Regions from separate parts of the Comamonas sp. 4034 genome, predicted to be linked through region 1. Evidence: predicted binding sites of a transcription regulator. Region 1 holds the regulator's gene; the other holds the start of a gene.
What was found. Region 1 encodes FNR, which switches genes on or off when oxygen is low (the NO sensors DNR and NnrR bind a similar motif). Its sites were predicted from a motif close to TTGATNNNNATCAA; they were not measured.
Positions count from the first base shown of each region.

Region 2: a site for FNR is predicted at 1,788-1,801, ahead of ABIE32_RS12615 (OmpW/AlkL family protein). Genes of this name have one in related genera too.

Region 1 is NZ_JBNDIT010000004.1:62,452-66,177, reverse strand. It holds gene ABIE32_RS05855 (malonate--CoA ligase) at 1-765, shown strand, start outside; gene ABIE32_RS05850 (universal stress protein) at 950-1,393, opposite strand; gene fnr (fumarate/nitrate reduction transcriptional regulator Fnr) at 1,527-2,249, opposite strand; gene hemN (oxygen-independent coproporphyrinogen III oxidase) at 2,403-3,726, shown strand, end outside.
Region 2 is NZ_JBNDIT010000010.1:84,681-88,406, reverse strand. It holds gene ABIE32_RS12625 (3-hydroxybutyrate oligomer hydrolase family protein) at 1-259, shown strand, start outside; gene ABIE32_RS12620 (DUF808 domain-containing protein) at 710-1,711, shown strand; gene ABIE32_RS12615 (OmpW/AlkL family protein) at 1,950-2,561, shown strand; gene ABIE32_RS12610 (O-acetylhomoserine aminocarboxypropyltransferase/cysteine synthase family protein) at 2,673-3,726, opposite strand, start outside.

The sequences.
Region 1 (3,726 bases):
GCCGAGCCCACGCTCACGAGGGCCGCCACCCGGAACATGCGCCTCTTCATTTCCGGCTCCGCGCCGCTCCTGATCGAGACCTTCCGCGAATGGCAGGAGCGCACCGGCCACACCATCCTGGAGCGCTACGGCATGAGCGAAACCATCATGCTTGTCTCCAACCCCTACCGTGCCGATAGCCGCTACGACGGGCAGGACGAGCGCCGGGGCGGCACCGTCGGCTTTCCACTGCCGGGTGTGGGCGTGCGCGTGCAGGGCGATGATGGTCAGCCGCTACCGGCTGGCGAGATCGGCAACATCCAGGTACAAGGCCCCAATGTGTTCAGTGGCTATTGGCGCATGCCTGAGAAGACCGCCGAAGAGTTCACGAAGGATGCCTGGTTCAAGACCGGTGATGTCGGCAAGGTGGACGCGCGCGGCTACGTGACGATTGTGGGTCGCAGCAAGGATTTGATCATCTCGGGCGGCTACAACGTCTACCCGGCAGAGATCGAAGGCTTCATCAACGAACTGCCCGGCGTGGCCGAAAGTGCCCTGGTTGGCGTACCGCACCCTGACTTTGGCGAAGTGGGGGTTGCCGTGGTCATTGCCAAGCCAGGCCAGGCCGCAGATGCCGAAGGCATCATTGCGACGCTGAAAAAACAGCTGGCCAATTTCAAGATTCCCAAGCGCTGCTTTGTGGTGAACGAGCTGCCGCGCAACACCATGGGAAAGGTGCAAAAGAATCTGCTGCGGGCGCAATACCAGGACCTGTTCAAGGGTTGAAGCTCTTGGCGCCTTCAAGCCAATCCATGAACCAGGGCGGCTGGAGGCCGTAAAGCAAAAGAGAAGGCTAAAAGCCTTCTCTTTTTATAAGCGGCGGGCACTCAAACCTGCCGTTCGCTCTGCTACTGAAAACAAGGTGGCTGTCCTTGGCCCGCATGCGCTGCAGGCCGGATTTGCCAGAAACTCAGCGCAGTACCAGCACCGGAATCGTGGCATGCGTCAACACATGCTGGGTCTCGCTGCCCAGCAGCAGGCGCTTGATGCCGCGATAGCCATGCGAGGCCATGACGATCAGGTCACAGTGCTCCTTTTCCGCGGTCTTGAGCAGCGATTCGGCCACCAGATCGGATTGCAGAACAATGCTCTTTACCGGCACGCCCACTGCAGTTCCCTGGGCAACGACCTTGTCGACCACGACCTGGGCGGCGTCCAGCCAGCCTTGCTGGATACGTTCCACCTCCTTGAGGTCGATGACCGCGCTGCCTTCAAAGTAACTGCGGGGGTAGTTGGGCGAGATATTGACCACGGTGATCTGGGTCTGTCCCAGCTTGGCCAGAGCAAGCGCATGCTGCACTGCTTTTTCGGACAGCTCGGATCCATCGGTGGCGAGCAGGATATGGTTGTACATCTTCAGCTCCTTTCGAGGGTGCAACCGGGGCGGCTGCATGTTTGTACCTTAACCCATTGGCGCAAAGGCTGCCTTGCGCTGTGTCAGAGCCGACAATGGCAGCATATGTTTGCCGGGAGCACGGTAGGCCTACTCAGACCGTGCATTGCTGGCTGTTAATCAGGGCCTGCAGCTTGTCGGTATCCAGGATGCGTACATGGCGTTGTTTGACTTCGATGATGCCGTCTTCCGCGAACTTGGAGAAGGTGCGGCTCACGGTCTCCAGCTTCAGGCCCAGATAGCTGCCGATTTCTTCCCGCGTCATGCGCAGTATCAGCTCGGACTGCGAGAAGCCCCGCGCGTGCAGGCGCTGCACCAGATTGAGCACGAATGCGGCCAGGCGTTCCTCGGCGCGCATGCTGCCTAGCAGCAGCATCACACCGTGTTCGCGCACGATTTCGCGGCTCATCACCTTGTGAACGTGGTGCTGCAAGGCATTCACTTCGCGCGACAGCTCTTCCAGCTTGGAATAGGGCATCACGCAGACTTCCGCATCTTCCAGCGCAATGGCATCACAGGAATGCTGGTCGTTGACGATGCCGTCCAGACCAATGATTTCGCCTGCCATCTGAAAACCTGTGACTTGATCGCGTCCATCTTCGGTGGCCACGCTGGTCTTGAAGAAACCGGTGCGAATCGCGTACAGTGATGTGAACGCCTCGCCGTTGCGAAACAGCGCTCCCCCGCGCTTGATTCTGCGGCGCGTGGCCACGATCTCATCGATGCGATCCATCTGGTCGGGCGACAGACCCACGGGCATGCACAGCTCTCGCAGGTTGCAGTTGGAGCAGACCACTTTGATTGTGTTGGCTGTCATGAGTCAATATCCGTTCACAAAAAGATCGCGCGGGGGCGGAGGTTCCTTGAATGCTTCCATTGTCTACGCAGACAAAAAAAATACTCTTGATGTAAGTCAAGGACGTGGCCGGCCGGTTGCGGCACATTGGGGCATCCGTACGGAATTGAGACCATGATTTCCCTGACCCCCGATTTGTTGCGCCGGTTTGATGTACCCGGCCCCCGTTACACTTCGTATCCTACCGCAGACCGATTTGTTGAAGCCTTTGGTGCGAATGGCTACAAGCAGGCGCTGGAGCAGCGGCGAACCGGGCTGGGTACCCGCTTGGCACCCTTGTCGCTGTATGTGCACATTCCGTTCTGCGAATCACTGTGCTACTACTGCGCCTGCAACAAGATCATCACCAGGCATCCCGAACGCGCCGACGAATACCTGGATTATCTGGAGCGTGAACTGGATCTGCAACTGGCCCACTGCCCGGCCCGCCAGACCGTCAGCCAGCTGCACCTCGGCGGCGGATCGCCCACCTTCCTCTCCGACGATGGGCTCTCACGCCTGATGGACATGTTCAAAAGCCGGTTCCAGCTGCAGCCGGGGGGTGAGTACTCGATCGAGGTCGATCCACGGACCGTGAGCGGGGAGCGCCTCGCACACCTGTTTCGACTGGGCTTCAATCGCCTGAGTTTCGGCGTGCAGGATTTTGACCCGCAAGTGCAAAAGGCAGTGCACCGCGAGCAGTCCTCGGAGCAGGTTTTTTCCCTGATGGCCCAGGCGCGGTTGATTGGCTTTGAATCCATCAATATTGACCTGATCTACGGCCTGCCTCACCAGACGCCGGTCAGTTTTGCACACACGATGGAACTGGTGAGCCAACTGCGGCCCGATCGTATTGCGCTGTATGCCTATGCGCATCTGCCTGAACGTTTCAAGCCCCAACGCCGCATTGTCGTGCAGGATCTTCCCAAGCCCGTTGACAAGCTGACCATGCTGGCCCAGGCGCTGGAAGCCCTGCAGGCGGGCGGATACGTCTATGTAGGTATGGACCACTTCGCGCTGCCTGATGATGCTCTGGCCGTGGCCAAGCGCCAAGGGCGCCTGCACCGCAACTTTCAAGGCTACAGCACGCAGCCCGATTGCGATCTGCTGGCGCTGGGTGTCTCGGCCATTGGCAAGATCGGCGCTACCTACAGCCAGAATGCCAAGACGCTGGAGGAGTACTACGACCTGATCGACCAGGGGCAGATTCCTGTGGTGCGAGGCCTGGCACTCTCGCGCGATGACATGCTGCGCCGCTCCGTGATCATGGGCCTGATGTGCCAGGGCAGCCTGGTGATCGAATCGGTGGAGCAGGCCTGGCTGATCGATTTTCGCCAGTACTTTGCCGCCGAGCTGGAGCAACTGCGCAGCATGCAGGAGCAGGGGCTGGTTCAGATCACTGGCGATGCCGTGTCCGTGACCGAGCTGGGCTGGTACTTTGTGCGTGGCGTGGCCATGG
Region 2 (3,726 bases), on a different contig from region 1:
GCCGTTTGCGGGGTTTGATACGCGGTTTGTGCCACTGCATACCTACTTCAACCAGGCCATGGATGCCGTGTGGGCCAACGTGACCAAGGGTGCTGCTTTGCCTGCCAGCCAGGTGGTGCGTACCACGCCGCGAGGCGGTACACCTGGTGCAGCCAATCCGATTGCTGCAAGCAATGTGCCACCGCTCAAGGCCACGCCGGGGGCAGGGGACACGATCACGGTGACGGGATCGATTCCCATGGTGACCTTGCCGAACTGAACCGGCGTCTCGACTGGACTACGGTGAAGCGCAAAGGCTTCTGCTCCTCCAGTCTGTAGAGATCGGATGCCAAAAACAAAGTCCCGCCAGCTTGCGCTGCGGGACTAGTTTTTTGAAAGTGTGATGGCTTCGCGGTAGATCGGAGCTAAATGGCTCTAAGACGAATTCTCACCTGCCAGCAACACACATGGAAAAATCAGAAACGGGCAGGGGCACGCTTGCGGTCACGTTCATCTTCAGGCCATACAGCAAACACGGTATTCATTTCACTTCCTTTCACCTGATTGGTGGAGATGGGTGTTCAACGGGTGGGCAGGCGTGTTGGTTGACGGGGCTTGTATAAAGTTTTGTGAATACTGTTCAACAAAACGTACAGAGCTGCGGGATTTGTGAATGCAGCGATGGCCGAAATGGCTATGATTTGCCACCTTTTCATACACGGAGTCTTGAATGGCTGGTGCTGGACTATTGATGCTGCTGGACGATATCGCCACGCTGCTGGACGATGTTGCCCTGATGACGAAAACGGCAGCCGGCAAGAGCACGGCCATCCTCGATGATGTGGCCACGCAGACCAAAGTAGCCGTGCAAAAAACGGCGGGTGTGCTGGGGGACGATCTGGCGCTCAATGCCGAGCAGGTGACCGGCGTCAAGGCAAACCGCGAACTGCCCGTGGTGTGGGCTGTAGCCAAGGGCTCCCTGTGGAACAAGGCCATTCTGGTACCGGCAGCCTTGCTGATCAGTGCCTTTGCGCCTTGGCTGATCACACCACTCTTGATGGTCGGTGGGGCTTTCCTGTGCTTTGAAGGTGTCGAGAAAATTCTGGACATCTTCCACAAGCAGAAAAAACACGATGTGAAGACGGTGCTGGCCGATTCTGCCGAGGCGCAGAAGACCGGTGTTGCACCTTCGTCCGTGCGTGCTGCGCACGAAAAGCAGATGGACCCGCAGGAGTATGAGAAGCAGAAGGTCAAGGGCGCGGTCCGCACCGACTTCATTCTGTCTGCAGAGATCATGGCCATCGCATTGGGCACGGTGTCGACCAAACCCATCTGGGAGCAGGCTGCCGTATTGGTCACCGTGGCGATTGCCATCACCGTGTTTGTCTATGGCCTGGTGGCCGGCATCGTGCGGATGGACGATGTGGGTAGCTGGCTGATGGCCAAGAAGAGCGCTGCAGCGCAGGCCTTTGGCCGCGGCATGATCGCGTTCACGCCGTGGCTGATGCGCGGGCTGTCCATTGTCGGAACGGCTGCCATGTTCATGGTGGGTGGCAGCCTGCTGGTGCACGGTATCGGCCCGATCGAGCACTGGATCAAGGACAGCATCGAACCATTGGGTGGGGTCGCCGCAGTTGTCGGTCCTACCTTGGTGCATGTGGTGGTTGGCGCCATCATTGGCGGCGTGGTGGTGCTGTGCATGGAGGGGTGGCACAAGCTGCGCGGTCACTGACGCGAGCGCGAACCCTGGGTTCACGATGATACGGCCGGGGATTCCCGGCCGTTTTTGATGGTGCCGGGCATGAGGCCTGATCTGTGTCAAAGCAGCCAATGCGAGAATTGGTGATCATCTATTGCCATGGAAACGCCCCATTTCGGCAGCGGACTTTTTCTCCGGGGTGCTGCCGGTGCACGGGGCTTTCAGTCAATTCTCAATCCATGCGACATAAGTCGCAGCGAAGGCAATGATGATGAAGAAAGCAATGATGGCAGCGTTGGCTGTTTGTGCGCTGACGGCCGGCACGGCCATGGCGCAGCAGGCTGAAGGGCCCTGGATGGTGCGCGTGCGTGCCGTCAATCTGGACAGCGCCAACAAGGACTCCACCGGGCTTGGCCTGTCGATCAATGACAAGACCATTCCCGAGTTGGATGTGTCTTACTTCTTCACTCCCAATATCGCAGCAGAGCTGGTGCTGACATACCCACAGAAGCATGATCTGCGCTCCAACGGCGCAAAGATCGGTTCGCTCAAGCACCTGCCTCCTACACTGCTGGCGCAGTATCACTTCACCGGCATGGGCGCGTTCAAGCCTTATGTGGGCGCGGGTATCAACTACACGCGCTTTTCGAATGTGCGCTTTGACCCCGCCGTACAGGCGGCGCTCGATCCGTCGATCAAGAAGAACAGTTTTGGCCCAGCCATGCAGGTGGGCTTTGACTACATGCTCGACAAGAACTGGTCGATCAACTTTGATGTGAAAAAGGTCTACATCAAGACCGATGTCAGCTCGGCTGGCAAAAAGGTTGGATCGTTCAAGGTGGATCCCTGGCTCGTGGGTGTGGGCGTAGGCTATCGCTTCTGACCATCACCTTTATTTCCATGCAAAAGGCATGCCATCATTGGCATGCCTTTTTACTATGGAAAATGTAGCTGAATGCGCTCTGCAGTTGAGCGCTACAGGTTTCCTTGAGTCTTAGACTTGGGCGAGCGCCTGCTGCAGATCAGCCAGCAGGTCGTCGATATGTTCGATGCCGACCGACAGGCGCACCATGCCTTCGGTCACGCCAGCCTTTGCCAGTTCAGCCGCATCAAGCTGTCGGTGGGTCGTGGATGCGGGGTGCGTGGCCAGCGATTTGGCATCGCCGATGTTCACGAGGCGGGTGAACAGCTGCAGCGCATCGAGAAAGCGCGCACCGGCGGCTCGTCCCTCGTCGCCCTTGAGGCTGAATGACAGAATGCCCGAGGCGCGGCCACCCGATTGCTTCTGCACGATGGCGTGGTCCGGATGGTCTTTCAGGCCTGCGTAGCGCACCCATTCCACCTTGGGATGGTTTTGCAGGGCCTCGGCAATTTTCTGGGTGTTCTCGCAGATGCGGTCCATGCGCAGTGCCAGGGTTTCGATGCCCTGCAGGATCTGGAAGGCATTCTGCGGCGAGATGGCTGCCCCCATATTGCGCAGCGGCACCACGCGGGCGCGACCGATGAAGGCCGCAGGGCCCAGGGCCTCGGTATAGACCACGCCGTGGTAGCTCACGTCTGGCTCGTTCAGGCGCTTGAAGCGGGCCTTGTGCTCTGCCCAGGGGAACTTGCCGCTGTCCACGATGGCGCCACCCACGCTGGTGCCATGGCCGCCCAGGTACTTGGTGAGCGAGTGCACGACGATGTCGGCGCCAAATTCAAATGGCCGCAGCAGATAGGGGGAGGGTACGGTGTTGTCCACGATCAGTGGTACGCCATGCTTGTGGGCCACATCGGCCAGAGCGCGAATGTCGGTCACATTGCCCAGCGGGTTGCCGATGGATTCGATGAAGACGGCCTTGGTCTTGTCGTCGATCAACTTGTCAAAGCTGGCGGGATCGCGCGGGTCGGCAAAGCGCACTTCAATGCCCTGCTGCGGGAACGTGTGTGCGAACAGGTTGTAGGTGCCGCCATAGAGCGTGCTGGCGCTGATGATGTTGTCGCCCGCCTCGGCCAGGGTCTGTATGGCGGCGGTGATGGCCGCCATGCCCGATGCCACGGCCAGTGCG